2 regions of the Micromonospora sp. C41 genome follow, and region 2 is predicted to be linked to the other one. Evidence: predicted binding sites of a transcription regulator. Region 2 holds the regulator's gene; the other holds the start of a gene.
What was found. The regulator HrcA, encoded in region 2, represses chaperone genes, less so after heat shock. The targets are predictions, from matches to a motif close to GGTTNGCACNCTCNNNNNGAGNGTGCNAACC.
Positions count from the first base shown of each region.

Region 1: the regulator HrcA is predicted to act here: its motif matches at 8,941-8,971, upstream of groES (co-chaperone GroES).

Region 1 is NZ_JAGPXP010000004.1:182,052-192,454, forward strand. It holds gene KBX43_RS06625 (GuaB3 family IMP dehydrogenase-related protein) at 1-1,021, opposite strand, end outside; gene guaB (IMP dehydrogenase) at 1,052-2,614, opposite strand; gene KBX43_RS06635 (DUF5319 domain-containing protein) at 2,812-3,216, shown strand; gene KBX43_RS06640 (response regulator transcription factor) at 3,229-4,041, opposite strand; gene KBX43_RS06645 (WhiB family transcriptional regulator) at 4,294-4,677, shown strand; gene KBX43_RS06650 (sulfite oxidase) at 5,025-6,719, opposite strand; gene groL (chaperonin GroEL) at 6,780-8,423, opposite strand; gene groES (co-chaperone GroES) at 8,494-8,808, opposite strand; gene KBX43_RS06665 (methyltransferase domain-containing protein) at 9,065-10,297, shown strand; gene ybaK (Cys-tRNA(Pro) deacylase) at 10,352-10,403, shown strand, end outside.
Region 2 is NZ_JAGPXP010000029.1:30,112-40,514, forward strand. It holds gene KBX43_RS25275 (SDR family NAD(P)-dependent oxidoreductase) at 1-451, shown strand, start outside; gene KBX43_RS25280 (16S rRNA (uracil(1498)-N(3))-methyltransferase) at 467-1,201, opposite strand; gene dnaJ (molecular chaperone DnaJ) at 1,203-2,348, opposite strand; gene hrcA (heat-inducible transcriptional repressor HrcA) at 2,422-3,444, opposite strand; gene KBX43_RS25295 (DUF4870 domain-containing protein) at 3,678-4,322, shown strand; gene hemW (radical SAM family heme chaperone HemW) at 4,362-5,585, opposite strand; gene KBX43_RS25305 (enoyl-CoA hydratase-related protein) at 5,605-6,390, shown strand; gene KBX43_RS25310 (hypothetical protein) at 6,540-7,400, shown strand; gene KBX43_RS25315 (carbohydrate ABC transporter permease) at 7,413-8,246, opposite strand; gene KBX43_RS25320 (carbohydrate ABC transporter permease) at 8,243-9,229, opposite strand; gene KBX43_RS25325 (sugar ABC transporter substrate-binding protein) at 9,226-10,403, opposite strand, start outside.

The DNA.
Region 1 (10,403 bases), on a different contig from region 2:
GGCCGTCCGGCTCGTCGGCCGGGCCGAACAGCAGCTTCTCCATCGAGCCGAGCGGCTCGCCGGCCACCTCGAACGCGCCCCGGGGCAGCGACGGGTGGCTGGCCGCGGAGTGCCACCAGGCGCCACCGGCCGGGGCCTCCTCGCAGAGCGACAGCGGCTCGCCGAGCATCACCGCGTCCGCGCCGCAGCCGAGTGCCTTGGCGATGTCGCCGGAGGTCTGCATGTCGCCGTCGGCGATCAGGTGCACGTACCGGCCGCCGGTCTCGTCCAGGTAGTCGCGGCGAGCAGCGGCGGCGTCGGCGATCGCGGTGGCCATCGGCACCCGGATGCCGAGCACCGACTCGGTGGTCGACCAGTCGTCGCCGCCGATGCCCACGATCACGCCGGCCGCGCCGGTACGCATCAGGTGCAGCGCGGTCTTGTAGTCGGTGCAGCCGCCGACGATGACCGGCAGGTCGAGGTCGGCGATGAACTCCTTGAGGTTCAGCGGCTCGTCGGTGGTGGAGACGTGCTCGGCCGAGACGAGCGTGCCCTGGATGACCAGGATGTCCACGCCGGCGTCGAGGATCACCGGGGCCAGCGCGAGCGTGTGCTGCGGCGAGACCCGCACCGCCACCGTGCCGCCGCCCTCGCGCAGCTCGCGTACCCGCTCGGCGATCAGGTCGGGCCGGATCGGCTCGGCGTAGACCTCCTGGAGGCGCTTGGTCGCCCGCGCCTCCTCGCCGAGACCGGCCAGCTCCTCCAGCACCTTGGCCGGGTTCTCGTACCGGGTCCAGAGGCCCTCGACGTTGAGCACGCCGAGGCCGCCGAGCTGGCCCAGCCGGACCGCCGAGGCGGGGCTCATGGTCGCGTCCGAGGGGTGGCCGACGCAGGGGATGCCGAACTGGTACGCGTCGAGCTGCCACGCCGTGGAGACGTCGTCGACGTCCCGGGTGCGGCGGCTCGGCACGATGGCGATGTCGTCAAGGTGGTAGCCGCGCTGCGCGGTCTTGCCCAGCCCGATCTCGACCACGTCACGCATGAGGGACTCCAGGTGGTTGGGGGTGGTGGGTCAGCGGGAGTGGTAGTTGGGCGCCTCGACCGTCATCTGGATGTCGTGCGGGTGGCTCTCCTTGAGCCCGGCCGCGGTGATCCGGATGAGCTGGCCACGCCGGTGCAGCTCCGGGATGCTCTCCGCGCCCACGTACCCCATGGCGGCGCGGAGGCCGCCGATGAGCTGGTGGGCGACCGCGGACAGCGGACCCCGGTAGGGCACCTGGCCCTCGACGCCCTCCGGGACCAGCTTGTCCTCGGCGAGCACGTCCTGCTGGAAGTAACGGTCCTTGGAGTAGGACTTGCCCTGGCCACGCGACTGCATCGCGCCGAGCGAGCCCATTCCCCGGTACGCCTTGTACTGCTTGCCGTTGATGAAGATCAGCTCGCCGGGGCTCTCCTCGCAGCCAGCCAGCAGGCTGCCGAGCATCACCGTGTCGGCGCCCGCGACGAGCGCCTTGGCGATGTCGCCGGAGTACTGGATGCCGCCGTCGCCGATCACCGGCACGCCGGCCGGGCGTGCGGCCCGGGCCGCCTCCATGATCGCGGTGATCTGCGGTACGCCGACCCCGGCCACGATCCGGGTGGTGCAGATGGCGCCCGGGCCGACGCCCACCTTCACGCCGTCCGCGCCGGCCTCGACGAGCGCCTTCGCGCCCGCGTACGTGGCGATGTTGCCGCCCACGATGTCGATGCTGACGTCCCGCTTGAGCCGGGCCACCATCTCCAGCACGGCCCGCTGGTGCCCGTGCGCGGTGTCCACGATGACCACGTCCACGCCGGCGTCGACGAGGGCACGGGCCCGCTTGTAGCCGTCCTCGCCCACGCCCACCGCGGCGGCGACCCGGAGCCGGCCCGCGTCGTCCTTGGTCGCGTTCGGGTACTGCTCGCTCTTGGTGAAGTCCTTCACCGTGATCAGGCCGCGCAGCTTGCCGCCCGCGTCCACGATCGGCAGCTTCTCGATCTTGTGCTGGCGCAGCAGGCCGAGCGCGTCGTCCTTGCTCACCCCGACCGGGGCGGTGATCAGCGGGGTGCGCGTCATGATCTCGCGGACCGGCGTGGCCGGGTCGGAGACGAAGCGCATGTCGCGGTTGGTGACGATGCCGACCAGCTGGCCCTGCCCGTCGATCACCGGCACGCCGGAGATGCGGTAGCGACCGCAGAGCGCGTCGACCTCCCGCAGCGTGTCGTCCGGGCTGGCGGTCACCGGGTTGGTGATCATGCCGGACTCGGAGCGCTTCACCAGGTCGACCTGGAGCGCCTGGTCCTCCACCGACAGGTTGCGGTGCAGCACGCCGATGCCGCCCTGGCGGGCCATGGCGATCGCCATCCGCCCCTCGGTGACCGTGTCCATCGCGCTGGACAGCAGCGGCACGGTCAGCTCGATGTTGCGGGTCAGGCGGGTACGGGTGTTCACCCGGCTGGGTACGACGTCCGACTCGCCCGGCTGCAGGAGCACGTCGTCGAAGGTCAACCCGAGCGGTACCACCCGGGCCGAACCGGCCGGCAGCTCGGGCAGATGGCCACCCAGCTCCCCGCCGTCGGTGCCGGCCGGGATCTCGGTGCTGGGCGAATTCTCCACGATTGCTCCCCTGAGCTGGTCGATCGGGCTGCAGCGAGGCGGCGCGCGGGGGCACCGGCAGGCGCCTGGTGACGGCGCGTCGCCTCATCGTACCCACTGGCCCGTTCCCGTCCGGGCAGCGGCGGGCCCGGGGGTAGGCCGGGCCACAGCGCGGCCTGGGGCGGGCTTTCCGGCGGCCCGGGGACTACGGTGAGGGGGTGCACGACGAGCCCATCGACCCGTTCAACGGCGACCCCGCCGATCCGGCTGCCGGTCTGCACGATCCCGGCGACGACGACGCGCTCGACCCGCTGACCGACGTCGAACGCCAGGACGTGCTGGAGGACCTCGCCGATCTGGAGATCTACCAGGCGCTGCTCCAGCCGATCGGGGTGCGCGGCCTGGTGATCGAGTGCGAGGACTGCCGCGAGCCGCACTACTTCGACTGGGACCTGCTGCGCGGAAACCTGCGCCACCTGCTCAACTCGGGGCGCCCCCGGGTGCACGAACCGGCCTACGACCCGGACCCGGACCATTACGTGAGCTGGGACTACGCCCGTGGCTACGCCGACGGCGTGCACGACACGCTCACCGAGGGCACCGACGACTCCGCGTCGGAGTGACTCCGGCCCGGGTCAGGCGACCAGGCCGGCCCGGAATCCGGCCGCCACGGCGTGTGCCCGGTCCCGCGCCCCGAGCTTGCGGAACAACCGTCGGGCGTGCGTCTTGACCGTGTCCTCGGAGACGAACAACTCCCGCCCGATCTCCGCGTTGCTCTTGCCCTCGGCCATGCCGAGCAGCACCTGAAGCTCCCGCTCGGTCAGCCCGATGGCACCGCGCGGCGTCCGGGCCGGCCGCTGACCGGTGCCCGGGCGGGCCGCCTCCGCCGCGTCGGCCGCCGCCGGATCCTCCGCGTCCTCACCCCGCTGCACCGGCACCACCGTGGGCAGGCCGGCCGCGTCCACCGGCGCCGCCGCCGGCCAGCCGGGCCCACCCGGGGTACGCCCCGCCGACCGGGCCGGACCGCCGACCGCTGCCGCGTCCCGGGCGGTGTCCGCCACCCGGTGCCTGTTGCTCCGCCCGGGAGCGGACAGCAGCAGCAGCGCCTTGGCGACCGCGCTGGTCAGATCGTGGTCGGCGTTCTGGATCAGGCCGCGCGCTCCGGCGCTGATGGTGGCCGCCGCCGACTCCGACTCCTCGGCCCCGAGCAGCAGCACCGCCGCCTGCGGCGCGCGGGCCAGCACCCGGCGCACGAAACCGGCGCTGTCCGGCCGGGTCAGCGCGGTGTCGGCGAGCACCACGTCCACCGGGCGCTCCGCGAGCCGCAACATCACCTCCGGATCGGAGACGGCCGTCCGGACGACGCCGGACAGCCCGAGCCGCGCCGCCGCGGAGGTCAGATGCTGGGCCGCCAATGGTGTCCGAACGCACACAAGAACACTACGCACAGTGGTCTCCTCTCCGACTCAGAGCAGACCATGCGGAGGTGGGCTCGGGAGGGGGTTCCGGGCAATCATCCGAACTTTTCCGACAGATGGGGCATATGCCACCGACTGTCCGAGGTTTTCGATCACAGATGTGTGAGGCGCGGACCGCTCGGGTACCGAGGGGTTCATCCGGAACCGGCATCCCGCGCGGACCGCCGCCCGGTAGCTGGCCACGAACATTCTCCGCGGTGCCGCGCGGGAGGAGGGGTGCTGATGTCGAACGTACGTAGGCTGCCTGGACCGATCGACGAGCTCTGGGACTGGCAGCGGCTCGGGGCCTGCCGTGGCCGCGACAGCGCGCAGTTCTTCCACCCGGACGGCGAGCGCGGCTCCTCCCGGCTGCGCCGCGAGATGGGCGCCAAGTCCGTCTGCCGCGCCTGCCCGGTACGCGCCGAGTGCGCCGCCCACGCGCTCTCCGTACGCGAGCCGTACGGCGTCTGGGGCGGGTTCAGCGAGTCCGAGCGGCTGCGTCTGCTCGCGCTCGGCTGGGAGGACCTGGCCGACCGCCGCCAGACCAAGGTGGACATCGCCCGGCTGGAGGCGCGCCTCGGCCGCCCGCACAACACCGCCGTGCCGGACCAGCGCAAGGTCGCCTGACCGGCTTCACGACCCCCGACGCCGCGCCCCGGATCCCGGGGCGCGGCGTCGTGTCGTGGCCCGGGGCATCCGCTGGCCCCCGCACCCCGGCGCGGCGAAGGCCGCCGCTGGGCGACTCGCCTACCGTTTCGAATACCAGGATCGGCGTTCCAGAGGCTAGGACACCACATAGATCTTGGTATGAAACGGCCCTTATAGGGGCCGTTTCATACCAAGATCTCTTTCGTGAGCGCTCGGGAGTCTGGACTCAGGCCGGAGCCAAGCGGCGCGCACCCGATCGGCAGGCACCCGCCAGTGGCACGGGCAGGCCATCTCCCCACCGAGAGCGGTCCTCGCGACGGTGCGGGTCAGGTGACTGTGACCCTTACCGTGTGCCATCCCGTCGCGCCGTCCGGGGCGACCGGGGCGCGCTGTTCCGTCTGGGTCTCGCCGGTGCTGTCGGTCGCCCGGACCTGGAGCGTGTGCTCGCCCGGTGTGGCGTCCCACCGCCACGACCACTGCACCCACGTGTCCGCCGACACTGCCGGGGCCAGCGTCGCCTCCTGCCAGGGGCCGCCGTCCACGCGTACCTCGACACGGCTGATGCCGCGGTGCTGCGCCCACGCCACACCGGCGACGGTCACCGGACCGGCGGCGGGACGGCTGCGGGGCCGGGGCGTGTCGATCCGGGACTGCGTCTTGACCGGGCCCTGCGCTGACCAGCCGCGCGGCACCCAGTACGCGTCGAAGTCGGCGAAGCTGGTCAGCTCCAGCTCGGTGATCCACTTGCACGCGGAGACGTACCCGTAGAGGCCCGGCACCACCATCCGCGCCGGGAAGCCGTGCTGGATCGGCAGCGGCTCGCCGTTCATGCCGACCGCGAGCAGCGCGTCCCGCCCGTCGCGCAGCACCGAGGTGGGCGTGCCGCACGTCCAGCCGTCGACGGCGCGCCCGACCACCTGGTCCGCGCCGTCCTCCGGGTCCGCCTCGTCCAGCAGGTCCCTGATCGGTACGCCGAGCCAGCGCGCGTTGCCGATCAGGTCGCCGCCCACCTCGTTGGAGACGCAGGCGAGCGTCACGTAGCGCTCGACCATAGGGCGGGCGAGCAGGTCGTCGAAGCTCAGCTCGATCGGGTTGCGGACCCGCCCGTGGATGCGCAGCCGCCAGGTGACCGGGTCCACCTGCGGCACCACCAGCGCGGTGTCGATCCGGTAGAACTCCCGGTTCGGCGTGACGTACGGCGCGAGCCGGGACAGCGACAGGTCCGCTCCGGCCGGCACCGGTGGGGCGGGCGCGACCGGGGCGGGCAGCGTCACCGCGTCCCGGGCCGCCGATACGCCGCGCCGGCCGGCCAGCCAGTGCCCGCCCAGCCCGGCCACCGCCGCCGCGCCGGTGAGCAGCCCGGCGCCACGCAGGAACCGCCGCCGCGACTCCGCGTCGTCGTGCCGGACCGGCTCCCAGCCGCCCGGCGTCTCCCTCTCCCGGGCCAGCGCGGCGACCGCCGGAGGCGGCACTGACGGATGCGCGGACGGCGGCGCGGCGCGCGGTACCCGGCACGCCGGGTCGGTGCTCAGCGGGCCGGCCACGAACGCCCACAGCGTCAGCGCGCCCAGTCCGCCGCCGACCAGGGAGGGCAGCGCGTCGAAGGCGTCCGCGCCGGCCCGGGTCAGCGCGGCGGCGGCACCGAGCGCGGCGAACGCGGCGATGCCGGCCAGGCCGATCACCAGCCGCCGGGCCGCTGCCAGGCCCAGCAGCGCGCCGAAGACGGCCAGCAGCAGCGCCGTCCCGATCAGCAGCGCGATCTTGTCGTACGTGCCGAAGACGCTGATGGCGAACTGCTTGAGCGGCTCGGGCACCAGGTCGACGACGAGTCCGCCGACGGCGACGAGCGGAGCCGACCGGGGGCCGGTCAGGACCGCAACGGGTTCGGCGGCGCCGAGCGCCACCACGGCGGCGACGACACCGGCCGACGCCGCCCGGCGGGGGGAGAGGGTGCTCACGGGCTCCAGTCTGGTCGCCCCGCGGGCCCGGCTGCCAATCTCGTCAGCGATCCGTAAGGACATATGCGTCAGGGCACACCACCGGGTCGGCGGTGTGCCCTGACGTCGGGCGTACTCCTCGGGTCAGAAGCCCGGGCCGTGCTGGTGGCCGTGCCCGTGCGAGTGGCCGTGGCCACCGGCGGCCGGCTCCGGCTCGGCCGGCTTCTCCACCACGAGGCTCTCGGTGGTGAGCAGCAGGCCGGCGATCGAGGCGGCGTTGCTGACCGCGTTGCGGGTCACCTTCACCGGGTCGATGATGCCGGACTTGGCCAGGTCGACGTACTCGCCGGTGGCGGCGTCGAGGCCGTGGCCCCAGTCCTTGCCGACGACCTTCTGCACCACCACGTAGCCGTCGTGGCCGGCGTTCTGGGCGATCCAGCGCAGCGGCTCGACGAGCGACTTGCGCACGATCGAGACGCCGACCTTCTCGTCACCGGTGAAGCCCAGGTCGTCGTCGAGCGCCGGCAGGATCTGGGCCAGGGCGGCGCCGCCACCCGGGACCGTGCCCTCCTCGACCGCGGCCTTGGTCGCGGCGATGGCGTCCTCGATGCGGTGCTTGCGCTCCTTCATCTCGACCTCGGTGGCCGCGCCGACCTTGATCACGGCGATGCCGCCGGAGAGCTTCGCCAGCCGCTCGGCCAGCTTCTCCCGGTCCCACTCCGAGTCGGAGGCCTCGATCTCCTTGCGGATCTGGGCGACCCGGTCGACGACCTCGGAGGCCTGCCCGCCACCGTCGACGACAGTGGTGTTCTCCTTGTCGACCACGACGCGGCGGGCGGTGCCGAGCACCTCCAGGCCGACCTGGTCGAGCTTGTAGCCCAGCTCCGGGGCGACCAGCTCGGCGCCGGTCAGGATCGCCATGTCCTGGAGCATCGCCTTGCGGCGGTCGCCGAAGCCGGGGGCCTTGACCGCGCAGACCTTGACGGTCTTGCGCAGCGCGTTGACCACGAGCGTCGACAGGGCCTGGCCCTCGACGTCCTCGGCGACGATGAGCAGCGGCTTGTTGTTCTGGAGAACCTTCTCCAGCAGCGGCAGCAGCTCCTCGATCGCCGAGATCTTCTGCGTGGTGATCAGGATGTACGGGTCCTCCAGGACCGCCTCCTGCGCCTCCAGGTCGGTGACGAAGTTCGGCGAGATGAAGCCCTTGTCGAACTGGAGACCCTCGGTCACCTCCAGCTCGGTGGTGAGCGCGGAGCCCTCCTCGACGGTGATGACGCCGTCGCGGCCGACCTTCTCCATCGCCTCGGCGATCAGCTCACCGATCGCGGCGTCCTGCGCGGAGACGGTCGCGACGTGCGCGATCGACTCCTTGCTGGAGACCTCGACGGCCTTGCCGAGCAGCGCCTCGGAGACCTTGGCGGCCGCCGCGTCGATGCCCCGCTTCAGGCCGGTCGGGTTGGTGCCGGCGGCCACGTTGCGCAGGCCCTCGCGGACCATGGCCTGGGCCAGCACGGTGGCGGTGGTGGTCCCGTCGCCGGCGACGTCGTTGGTCTTGGTCGCCACCTCCTTGACCAGCTGCGCGCCGAGGTTCTCGTACGGGTTGGTGAGCTCGATCTCCTTGGCGATGGTCACGCCGTCGTTGGTGATCGTGGGCGCACCGAACTTCTTGTCCAGGACGACGTTGCGCCCGCGCGGGCCGAGGGTGACCTTGACCGCGTCCGCGAGGGCGTTGACACCGTGCTCGAGCAGGTGCCGGGCGTCGTCCGAGAAGCTGAGGATCTTCGCCATCAGTATCCCTTCGAAGCGACGTTGCCCCGGCCCGGCGAGCCGGACCGGGGCAACGACACTGATCGGTTGCTTACTTCTCGATGACCGCGAGGACGTCGCGGGCGGAGAGCACCAGGTACTCCTCGCCGGCGTACTTGACCTCGGTGCCGCCGTACTTCGAGTAGAGGACGGTGTCGCCGACCTTCACGTCGATCGGCACGCGGTTGCCCTTGTCGTCGATCCGGCCCGGGCCGACAGCGAGGACGGTGCCCTCCTGCGGCTTCTCCTTGGCGGTGTCGGGGATCACGATGCCCGAGGCGGTGGTGGTCTCGGCCTCGTTCGCCTGGACCACGATGCGGTCCTCGAGCGGCTTGATCGCAACCTTGGTCGCGGTAGTCACGGGCATACCCTCCCGGGTACTTGGTGTCGTTGCCGGCCGGCGTGCCGACCAGCGTCAATCTGCCACATGCCACCGGGCGGGGCCGTCGTCGCGGGTGCCGGTCCGCCTGGCGCTCAACCCCCGGGCACGAGGCTCGGGCGTTGGCACCCTCAGGGTGAGAGTGCTAATCGCAGGTTATTCCTCGGCTAGCACTCCGTCAAGGAGAGTGCCAACGCGCGTCGCCCTCCGTGTCGCGCCGGAACCGGCCCGGGAGAATGGGCGCGTGGATCTCGACCTGCTCGCCGTGCTGCGTACCCCCGAGGGGTCGGCGGCGCTCGCCGCGGCCGGGCGGGTGGCCGGCGGCGACCCGCTGGCGGCGGCGGCCGCGCTGCGCTCGGCCGGGATTCCGGGCGACCTCGCCGCCGCCGCGCTGACCCAGGCCGAGCTGCGCCGCCGGGCAGCAGGCAAGTTCGGCGCGGCGGCGGCCGGGATGTTCCTCACCCGGCCCGGGCTGGAGCAGGCCACCCGCGGGGTGGTCGCCGGCCGCCGGGCCGCACGGCTGCGCGCCGCGGGCGTGACCACGCTGGCCGACCTGGGTTGCGGCCTGGGCGCCGACGCGCTCGCCGCTGCCCGCGCCGGCATCCGGGTGTACGCGGTGGAGGCCGACCCGCTGACCGCCGCGATGGCCGCCGCGAACGCCGAGGCGGCCGGGCTCGCCGATCTGGTGACAGTCGAGTGCGGCGACGCCACGGAGTTCGACGTGAGCCGCGTCGACGGCGCGTTCTGCGATCCGGCGCGGCGGCGGGCCGGCACCGGGCGGCGCGTCTTCGACCCGAACTCCTACTCGCCGCCGTGGGACTTCGTCATCGGTCTCGCCGCGCGGGTGCCGCGCACAGTGGTGAAGGTCGCGCCGGGGCTGGACCACGCGCTGATCCCGGCGGGCGCCGAGGCGGAGTGGGTGAGCGTGGACGGCGACCTGGTCGAGGCAGCGCTCTGGTGCGGCGAGCTGGCCGAGGTCCCCCGCCGCGCCACCCTGCTGCGCGAGAAGGAAGGGCCCCTTCTTAACGCCTCCGGTAGTAAAAGGGTCCCTTCCTATCACCTCACCGGCACGGGCGCGCAGGAAGCGGAGGTGGGGCCGGTCCGGCGCTTCCTCTACGACCCGGACCCGGCGGTGGTGCGCGCGCACCTGGTCGCCGAGTTGGCCGCCGACCTCGACGCCACGCTCGCCGACCCGTCGATCGCCTACCTGTACGCCGACGAGGCCCGGCCCACCCCGTTCGCCCGCTGCCTGGAGATCACCGACGTGCTGCCGTTCTCGCTGAAGCGGCTGCGCGCCCTGCTGCGGGAACGCCGGGTCGGCCGGGTGGAGATCCGCAAGCGCGGGTCGGCGCTGGAGCCGGAGAAGCTGCGCCGTGACCTGCGGCTGTCCGGCGAGGCGGCGGCCGACCTGGTGCTGACCCGGGTGGCGGGCGACCCCACGGTGCTCGTGTGCCGGCCGGTTCCGGTCGGCGGCTGACCCGGCTCACGTTTCCAGCTCGCGGTGTCGCGGCGCGCGGGTTAGCTTGAGCCCGTGGCGGGCCCTGGCACTCCGGCGATCGCGTTGCTGAGCAAGCGGAAGATCG
Region 2 (10,403 bases):
CGAGCAGTGGCGGGCGCGGTGGCGGGAGGTGCTCGACACCAACCTGGTCGGCGCGGCGAACGCGGCCTGGTGCGCCGCGCAGCACATGCGCGACAGTGGGGGCCGGATCGTCAACGTCTCGTCCCGGGGCGCGTTCCGGGGCGAGCCGGCCAACCCGGCGTACGGGGCCAGCAAGGCCGGGATGAACGCGATGGCCCAGTCGCTGGCGGTGGCCCTGGCGCCGTACGGCATCGGGGTGGCCTGCGTGGCGCCCGGCTTCGTCGAGACGGACATGACCAACGAGCATCTGAAGGCAGAGCGGGGCGAGGCGGTACGCGCGCAGTCCCCGTTCCACCGGGTGGCGCGTCCGGAGGAGATCGCGGCGGCGGTGCACTGGCTGGCGAGCCCCGAGGCCGAGTGGGCCTCAGGAACGATCATCGACCTGAACGGCGCTTCCTACCTCCGCTCCTGACCCACGCCTCCCCCGCTACCAGTGGGTCAGGCGGGTGGCCAGGACTGTCAGGGCGGCCACGCCTGCTGTGGACGTACGCAGCACCGACGGGCCCAGGCGGACCGTGCGGGCGCCCGCCTCGGCGAACGTGGCCAGCTCGTGGTCGGCGATGCCGCCCTCCGGGCCGACCACCAGGACGATCTCCCCGGCCGTCGGCAGGTCGACTGTGGTCAGCCGGTCCTGCGCGCCCTCGTGCAGCACGAACGCGGCGGCCGCGCCGGCGATCCGGCGGGCCACCGTGGCGGTGGACTCGTCCGGGGCGCCGGCCACCACCGGCAGCCACGGGCGGCGGGCCTGCTTGGCCGCCTCCCGGGCGGTGGCCACCCACTTCTGCCGGGCCCGTACGCCCCGGTCGCCGCGCCACTGCGCCACCGAGCGGGACGCCGCCCACGGCACGATCTCGTCCACCCCGACCTCGGTCATCGCCTGCACGGCGAGTTCACCCCGGTCGCCCTTGGCGATGCCCTGCACCACGACGAGCCGCGGGACGGGCGCGTCCGCGTACCCCCGGCTGGTGACGCGCAGGTCGAGCGCGCCCCGGCCGACGGCGGTGACCACCGCGGCGGCGGTGCCGCCCCGGCCGTCGGCGAGCAGCAGCTCCTCACCGGCCCGCAGCCGCTGCACGGTGGCCGCGTGGTGGCCCTCCGGGCCGTCCAGCGTCAGCGTGTCACCGGTGGGCAGCGCCTCGACCAGGAACAGCGGGGCGGACACCTCAGGCGTGCCCGTTGAAGGCGTCGCGCATCCGGGAGAAGAAGCCGCCCTGCTTGGTCAGCTCGGCGACCTCCTCGCCGCGGGTCTTGGCGAAGTCGCGCAGCATCCGCTCCTGGTCGGCGTCGAGCTTGGTCGGGGTACGCACGTCCAGGTGCACGTAGAGGTCACCCCGGCCGGTGCCGCGCAGGTGCGGTACGCCCCGGGCGCGCAGCCGCAGCGTGCTGCCGGGCTGGGTGCCGGGCTTGACGTCGACGGTCTCCTCGCTGTCCAGCGTCTTGATGGTCAGCCGGGTGCCGAGCGCGGCGGCGGTCATCGGCACCGTCACCCGGCAGTGCAGGTCGTCGCCCTTGCGGGAGTAGACGTCGTGCGGCCGCTCGTGGATCTCCACGTAGAGGTCCCCGGCGGTGCCGCCGCCCGGGCCGACCTCGCCCTGCTGGGCCAGGCGGATCCGCATGCCGTCCTCGACGCCGGCCGGGATCTTGACGGTCAGCGAGCGGCGGGTACGCACCCGGCCCTCACCGGCGCAGGTCGGGCAGGCATGCGGGATGGTGGTGCCGTAGCCCTGGCAGACGGTGCACGGCCGGGCGGAGACCACCTGGCCGAGGAACGTGCGCTGCACCGACTGCACCTCGCCCCGGCCGGCGCACGCCTCGCAGGTGGCCAGGTGGGTGCCGGCGGCGGTGCCGGCGCCGGAGCAGGTGGTGCAGAGCACCGCGGTGTCGACGGTGATCGGCGCCTCGACGCCGAACGCGGTCTCGTTGAGGTCCAGTTCCAGGCGCAGGATCGCGTCCGCGCCGGGCCGGGTGCGCGGCCGGGGTCCCCGGCTGCCGCCCGCCGCGCCGCCGAAGAACGCGTCCATGATGTCCTGGAAACCGACGAACGGACCGGCGCCGCCGGGCCCGCCCGGGCCGCCCATGCCACCGCCGCCGGGGGCGAGCGGGTCGCCGCCGAGGTCGACGATCTGCCGTTTCCGGTCGTCCGAGAGGACCTCGTACGCGGCGTTGATGTCCTTGAACTTCTCCTGGGCCTCCGGGTCCGGATTGACGTCCGGGTGGTACTGCCGCGCCAGCTTGCGGTAGGCGCGCTTGATCTCGTCGTCGGAGGCTTCCCGGCTCACGCCGAGAATGCCGTAGTAGTCCCTGGCCACTGCGTTAGGTGTCCTCATGTTCGTCTCGCGTCGCTCCGGTCGTCGGCCGCAACCGGCCGTCGGCCCTGACTGGTCAGTTCTGGGCCAGCAGTTCGCCCACGTAGCGTGCCACGGCCCTCACCATGGCGATATTGCCGGGGTAGTCCATCCGGGTCGGCCCGAGCACGCCGAGCCCACCGACGATGGTGCTGCCCGGTCCGTAGCCGGTGCTGACCACCGAGGCGGCCCGCAGGTTGTCGAACTCGTTCTCGTCGCCGATCAGCACGCGGGTGGTGCTCGGCTCGGTCTCGCCGATCAGTTTGAGCAGCACTACCTCTTCTTCGAGCGCCTCCAGGATCGGCCGCAGCGAGCCCTGGAAGTCGAGCAGGCCGCCCCGGGTGAGGTTGGCCTGGCCGGCCAGCGCGAGGCGCTCCTCGTGCCGTTCCACGAGCGTCTCCAGCAGCACCGTGGACAGCGTGGTCATGGCCGGGCGCAGGTGCGGCGCGGACTCGTCCACCAGGGCCTGCACCAGCGGCGGCGTCTCGGAGAGCTGGCTGCCGACGAGCTTCTCGTTCACCAGCCGGCGCAGGTCGGTCACGTCGTCGGCGGGAACCGGGGCGGGCAGCTCGACGAGTCGCTGCTCGACCCGGCCGGTGTCGGCGATCATGACGACCATCAGCCGGGTGGTGGAGATCGGCACGAGTTCCAGGTGACGCACCTTGGACCGGGCCAGGCTCGGGTACTGCACCACGGCGACCTGCCGGGTGAGCTGGGCGAGCAGCCGGACCGTGCGGTGCACCACGTCGTCCAGGTCGACCGCGCCGACCAGGAAGCGCTCGATGGCGCGGCGCTCGGCGGGGCTGAGCGGCTTGACCCGGGAGAGCCGGTCCACGAAGAGGCGGTAGCCGCGGTCGGTGGGCACCCGGCCGGCGCTGGTGTGCGGCTGCCGGATGTAGCCCTCCTCCTCCAGCACCGCCATGTCGTTGCGCACCGTCGCCGGGGAGACGCCGAGCTGGTGCCGCTCGACCAGGGCCTTGCTGCCCACCGGCTCCTGCGTGGCGACGTAGTCCTCGACGATCGCGCGCAGCACGGCGAGTTTGCGGTCGTCGAGACCCATGTCCCCACCTCCTGACACACCTCGGCCGGGCCGGCACGCGGCATCCGCCGGGCGGCTGGCACTCGACTGTAGCGAGTGCCAGTCTACGTCGGCACCCCCACCGACGCGATGATCGCCTGACGGACCTGCGGTGCGGCCCACCACACCGCGCGGCACGCCAGGGCCGAACAGCCGGTCACGCTCGGTCTGTGTCGCCCTGGTGCGACTTGCCCGCTGGCCCTACCGTGACCTCCATGACTGAACCTCCTCGCCCTCCCGGAGCAGGGGACTCCGGCCCCCAGCCCGACCCGTCGGCGCCCTACGGCTCCGGCGAGCCGCCCACCGCTCCACTGTCCGGCGCGCCGGGCGCGGGCGGGTATCCCCCGCCCGGTGACTATCCGCCCCCGGGCGGCTACCCGCCCCCCGGTGCCCAGCCTCCGCCGGGCGGCTACCCGCCCCCTGGTGGTTACCCCCCGCCGGCCGGCGCGCCGGGCTACGGCGCCGGTGGCGGCTATCCCGGCGGTGGCGGCTACGGCCCGGCCGGGTACGCCAACAACGACGAGAAGACCTGGGCCCTGGTGGCGCACTTCGGTGGCGCCGCGGGCGTCATCATCGGTGGCGGTCTGCTCGGCTGGGTCGCCCCGCTGATCGCGATGATGACCCGCGGCCAGCAGTCGCCGACCGTACGCGCCCACGCGGTCGCGGCGCTGAACTTCCAGATCACCTGGACCATCGCCAGCGTCCTCGCCTGGGTGATCACGGTCATCACCTGCGGGATCCTGTTCTTCGTCCCGATGCTGGTCTGGCTGGTGCCGTTGATCTTCGGGATCATCGGCGGGGTCAAGGCCAACGAGGGTGTGCTCTACCGCTACCCGATGACCTACAACTTCGTGAAGTGACACCGCCGGCCGGCCGAGGGGGCGGCCGGCCGGCGCCGGTCACGGCAGCAGGTCGCGTACCACCGCGTCGGCCAGCAGCCGTCCGCGCAGCGTCAGCACCACAAGCCCCCGCGCGTACGCCCCGGCGTCGAGCAGCCCGGCGTCCCGGGCCCGCTCGGCGCCCGCCCGGCCGGGCTCGTCCAGCACGTCCAGCGGCAGCCCGGAGGCGAGCCGCACCCGCAGCATCACGTCCTCCATGTGCTGCTCGTCCGCGCTGAGCACCTCCCGGGCCAGTGCCGGCGAGGCGCCCTCGGCCAGCCGCGCCGCGTACGCGCTCGGGTGTTTGACGTTCCACCAGCGCACGCCGCCGACGTGGCTGTGCGCCCCCGGGCCCAGGCCCCACCAGTCGGCGCCGGTCCAGTAGAGCAGGTTGTGCCGGCACGCCGCCGCCGCCGAGCGGGCCCAGTTCGACACCTCGTACCAGGAGAAGCCGGCTGCGCCGAGCGCCGCCTCCGCGGCCAGGTAGCGGTCCGCCGCCACGTCGTCGGAGGGGTACGGCAGCTCGCCCCGGCGCATCCGCGCGGCCAGCCGGGTGCCGTCCTCCACGATCAGGGCGTACGCGCTGACGTGGTCCACCCCGGCGTCGACGACCTGGGCCAGCGAGGCGGCGAAGTCGTCTGCCGTCTCGCCCGGCGTGCCGTAGATCAGGTCCAGGTTCACGTGCTCGAACCCGGCGTCGCGCGCCTCCAGCGCGGCGGCGGTGGCCCGGCCCGCGCTGTGCCGCCGGTCCAACACCGCGAGCACCCCGGGTGCGGCGGACTGCATGCCCAGCGAGATCCGGGTGTAGCCGGCCGCCCGCAGCGTCTTGAGCGACTCCGGGGTCACCGACTCCGGGTTGGCCTCGGTGGTCACCTCCGCGTCGGCGGCCAGCCCCCAGACGCGGTCGATGCCGTCGAGGATCCGGGCCAGGTCGTCGGCGGGCAGCAGGGTCGGCGTGCCGCCGCCGACGAAGACGGTGTCGACCCGCTGCGGCGGCGAGTCGCCCAGCACCCGGGCGGCCAGCGCCAGCTCGGCCAGCACCGAGTCGGCGTACGTCTCCCGGCTCGCCCCGCCGCCCAGCTCGGAGGCGGTGTACGTGTTGAAGTCGCAGTAACCGCACCGGCTGGCGCAGAACGGCACGTGGACGTACACGCCGAAGCCGCGCGCGCCGACGGCGCGACGGGCGGTGGCGGGCAGCGATCCGTCGCGCGGGACGGGTTCGCCTTCTGGAAGGACGCCGGGCATGGCCACTAGTGTGCCCGGCATGACCTCTCCGGACGCTCTCGTGCGAGTCGCCACGGCCCGTGGGGTGACCACCCTCACCCTGGACAGCCCGCACAACCGCAACGCGCTCTCCACGCCCCTGATGACCCAGCTGCTGGCCGGGCTCGCCGACGCGGTCGCCGACGACGCGGTACGCGCGATCGTGCTCGACCACACCGGCCCGGTCTTCTGCTCCGGCGCCGACCTGAAGGAGACCGCCGCCGCGTACGCCAGCGGCACGGTGCCCGCCGGGATGCTCGGCGACGTGCTGGTGGCGGTGCGGGAGTGCCCGAAGCCGGTGGTCGCGAAGGTCGCCGGGCCGGCCCGGGCCGGTGGGCTGGGCCTGATCGCCGCCGCCGACCTGGCGGTCTGCGCGCAGGAGGCGACGTTCGCGTTCACCGAGGTGCGGATCGGGGTGATCCCGGCGGTGATCTCGGCGACCGTGCTGCCCCGGCTGGACCAGCGGGCCGCCGCCGAGCTGTACCTGACCGGCGACACGTTCGACGGCCGCCGCGCCGCCGAGGTCGGCCTGGTCACCGCCGCGGTGCCGGCCGGCGAGCTGGACGCCGCCGTCGAGCGTTACTGCGCCTCGCTGGTCAGGGGCGCGCCGGGGGCGCTGGCCGGGGCGAAGGAGCTGCTGCGCCGGCCCGCCGCGACTGACCTGCGGGCCGAGATCGCCGAGTTGGCGGCGCTGTCCACCGGGTACTTCCTCTCCGACGAGGGGCGTGAGGGCGTCATGGCGTTCCGGGAGAAGCGTCCCGCCGCCTGGGTGCCCGCCGGAGACTGAGGTGCGCGGCGGGGCCCGGCTGGTCACCTTCGGTGGTGGCGGGCCCCGCGCGGCGGCACGGCGCCGGTCACGTGCTGGCGGGACGGCCACTCGGCCGAGACGCGGCGGCGCGGGGCCGACGTACGCTTGGCGGACTGTCGGGACAGGGGGTGCGGGTGCGGACGCGAGCGGCGATCGTGGCATCTGGTGTTGCGGTGTGCGTACTGGCGCTGCTCGCGGTCTATGTCGTGACCAAGCAGTTCGGCGAGCACCTGCGGCTCCCCCTGGCCAGCCGGACCTGCACGGTGCAGGCCGACGGCGAGGTGGTGCTCGGCGCCGACCAGATGGCGAACGCGGCGACCATCGCGGCCATCGGCATGCAGCGCCGGATGCCCGAGCGGGCGGTGGTGGTGGCGCTGGCGACCGCGTACCAGGAGTCGCACCTGCGCAACATCGCGCACGGCGACCGCGACTCGCTCGGCCTGTTCCAGCAGCGCCCGAGCCAGGGCTGGGGCACCCCGGAGCAGGTCCAGGACCCGCGGTACGCGGCGAACAAGTTCTACGCCGCGCTGAAGAAGGTCAAGGGCTGGGAGCGGATGCGGGTCACCGACGCCGCCCAGCGGGTGCAGCGGTCGGCCTTCCCCGAGGCGTACGAGAAGTGGGCCGACGAGTCGGAGGTCCTGACCCGCGCGTTGCTCGGCCACGCGACCGGCGCGGTGGCCTGCACGGTGAGTTCGCCGCCGACGATGCGCGGGCCGGCCGCCGCCAGCGCCGTGCTGGAGAGCCTGTCGCTGGACTGGGGGCTGCCCCGGCTGGCCACGGCGACGGACCTGACCGCGCTCACCGTGCCGGCCGGCGACGACCGCAACGGCTGGCGGTACGCGCACTGGCTGGTCTCGCACGCCGACGACCACGGCGTGAAGAAGGTCCGCTTCGGCAACCTGGAGTGGACCGCCGAGCAGGGCTCCTGGGCCCGGGTGAAGGGCGACCCGGCCACCGAGGTACGCGCCGAGGTGTTCGCCGCGGCCTGACGGCCCGCCGGCTCAGCCCTTCACCGCTCCCGCCACCAGGCCGGAGACCATCCGGCGCTGCACCAGCAGGAAGAAGACGATCACCGGCAGGGTGAACAGCGTAGACGCCGCCATCACCGAGCCCCAGGCGGTGTCGTCGCGGCCGAAGAAGAACGTCATCGCCACCGGCAGCGTGTACTTCTGCTGGTCGTTGATGAAGGTCAGCGCGAAGATCAGCTCGTTCCAGGCGGTGATGAACGAGAAGATGCTGGTGGCGACCAGGCCGGGCGCGACCAGCGGGAACAGCACCTTGCGGAACGTCTGGGCCCGGCTGGCGCCGTCGATGGCGGCGGCCTCCTCCAGTTCCTTCGGCACCGCGGCGACGAAGCCGCGCAGCATCCAGACCGCGAACGGCAGCGAGAAGCCGAGGTACGTGAGGATCAGGCTGGGCAGCGTGTTGTAGAGACCGAGCCGCTGGATCATCAGGAACAGCGGGATGACCAGCGCCTCCAGCGGGATCATCTGCACCACCAGCAGCATGATCAGGAACGTGGTGCGCAGCTTGAACCGGAACCGGGCCACGGCTGTCGCGGCGAGCAGGGCGACCAGCCCGCTCAGCAGCACCGTGGCCCCCGCGACGAGCACGCTGTTGAGGAAGAAGTCGGTGAACGTCACGCCCGGGATCAGGTTGCCGGTGAGGATCTCCCGGTAGTGCTCCAGCGTCGGCTCGGCCGGCACCGGCCGGGGCGTGGACGAGAAGATCTCCCGGTTGGGCTTCAGCGACGTCGCCACCATCCAGTAGACCGGGAACGCGGCGAAGAGCGCGACCAGCAGGCCCGCGCCGTTGAGGGCGATCCTCTTCATCATTCGTCCTCCTGCCGCAGCACCATGCGGACGTACAGGGCGGTCACCACGAGCAGGATCACGGTGAGGATCACGGCGATGGCGGAGCCGAGGCCGTACTTCGGCGGCGGTGAAAACGCCTCCGCGTACGAGTAGATCGACAGCATGAACGTCGACCGGTCCTGGGTGCCGCCGGCCAGCACGAACTGCTGGGTGAAGACCTTGAAGTCCCAGATCGTGGAGAGCACCACGAGGATGCCGAAGACCGGCCGCAGGATCGGGAACGTCACCTTCCAGAACACCTTCCACGGGCCGGCGCCGTCGACCCGGGCCGCCTCCTGCAACTCCGTCGGCACGCTCTTGAGCCCGGCCAGCACGCTCACCGCGATGAACGGGAACGAGTGCCAGACCACCACGAGCGTCAGGATGGCGAAGAACAGCAGCGGGTCGTTGAACCAGCCGTACCCGGTCCAGTCGCTGCGCCCGAACAGCGCCGTGGACAGCCCGTCGGGAAGCTTGTTGAACAGCCACGTGACCAGGCCGCTCGTGTCGTCGAAGATCCACTTCCAGACGATCGTGCCGGTCAGCGCCGGGGTGGCCCAGGCAAGCATCACGCAGCTCGCCACGAACGTGGCCATCTTCTTGCCCAGGCGGTTGAGCAGCAGCCCGACCAGCGTGCCGAGGACCATCGTGAGCGCCACGTTGGCGACCGCGAACAGCACCGTGTTGCGCAGCACCGTACGGAAGAACGGGTCGCCGAGGATCTGCGCGTAGTTGGCCAGGCCGATCCACGGCCACTCGCGGTCGCCGCGCAGCTGCCGGACGCTGTCCAGCTTGTGGAAGGACATCCACACGACCTGGCCGAGCGGCCAGAGCAGCAGCACGGCGATGATCGCCAGGCAGGGCAGGAGCAGAAGGTACGGAAGGTAGTCCACCCGGCGACGGCGCCGCCGCGCGGGGGTCTCCCGCGCGGCGGCCTCGCCGGTGGCCTCGGTCAGCGTGGTCACTTGGCGTTGAGGATGCTTTCGATCTCGGTGGCCGCGTCGGCGGTGGCCTTCTCGACCGTCTTCTGGCCCTTGATGACCGAGCTGTTCATCGCCTGGGTCACCGTCTTGGTCCGGCTGACCTCGACCCACTTCGGGGTGAGCGGGGTCAGCTTGGTGTTCTGGATGGCCGTGGCGAACGCCGCCATCACCTTGTCGTTGGCGTAGTCACCGCTGCTGACCAGGTCCTGGTAGACCGGGAAGAACCCGAGGCTGCTGGCGAACTCCTTGTCCTTCTGCTTGCTCAGCAGCACGGTCATGTAGTCCCAGGCCAGCGCCGCCCGCTCGCTGTCCTTCCAGATGGCGATGTCGGAGCCACCGGCGAACGCCGGGGCGGCCTTGCCGTCCGGGCCGGGGATCGGGAACGTGCCCCAGACCTTCTCGATGTCCGGGTTGTCCTTCTTCATCGCGCCGCCCTGCCAGCTACCCGCGAACGCCATCGCGGCCTTGCCGGTGGCGAACTGGGTACGGGCGTCGACCTCGTTCCACCCGGCGGCGGCCGGCGGGGCGACCTTGTGCACCGTCACCAGGTCGGTCCAGAACTTGACCGCCTTCTGCGCCTCGGGGGTGTTGTAGCCGGACTTCCAGCTGTCCCCCTCCTTGGTGGCGATCTCCGCGCCGGCACTCCAGAGGAAGGAGTAGAACGGCAGCTCGGAGTTGCCGGGCAGGGCGATGCCGTAGGTGCCGGGCTTCTTGGCCTGCACCGCCTTCGCGGCGGCGACCATCTCGTCCCAGGTCGTCGGCGGCTTCACGCCGGCCTCGGCGAACCAGTCGGTGCGGTAGTAGACGGCGCGCACGCCGGCGTACCACGGCACGCCGTACTGCTTGCCGTCGAGCTGAGCGTTCTTGACCAGGTCGGGCAGGATGTCCTTGCCCTCGGACCAGGCGTTGAACTTGTCCGAGACGTCGGCCAGGGCCTCCTGAGCGGCCCAGCCCTGGGTCTCGGTGTTGCCCAGCTCGGTGACGTCCGGGCCCTCGCCACCGGCGAGCGCGGCCTGGAACTTCTTCGGCGCCTCGAGCCAGGGGATGTACTGCACCACCACGTCGGTCTCGGGGTGCTTCTTCTTGAACTCCGCCTCGACGCTGTCGAGGAACGCGGTCTGGGCGTCGCCGCCCTCACCCATCATCCACACAGTGA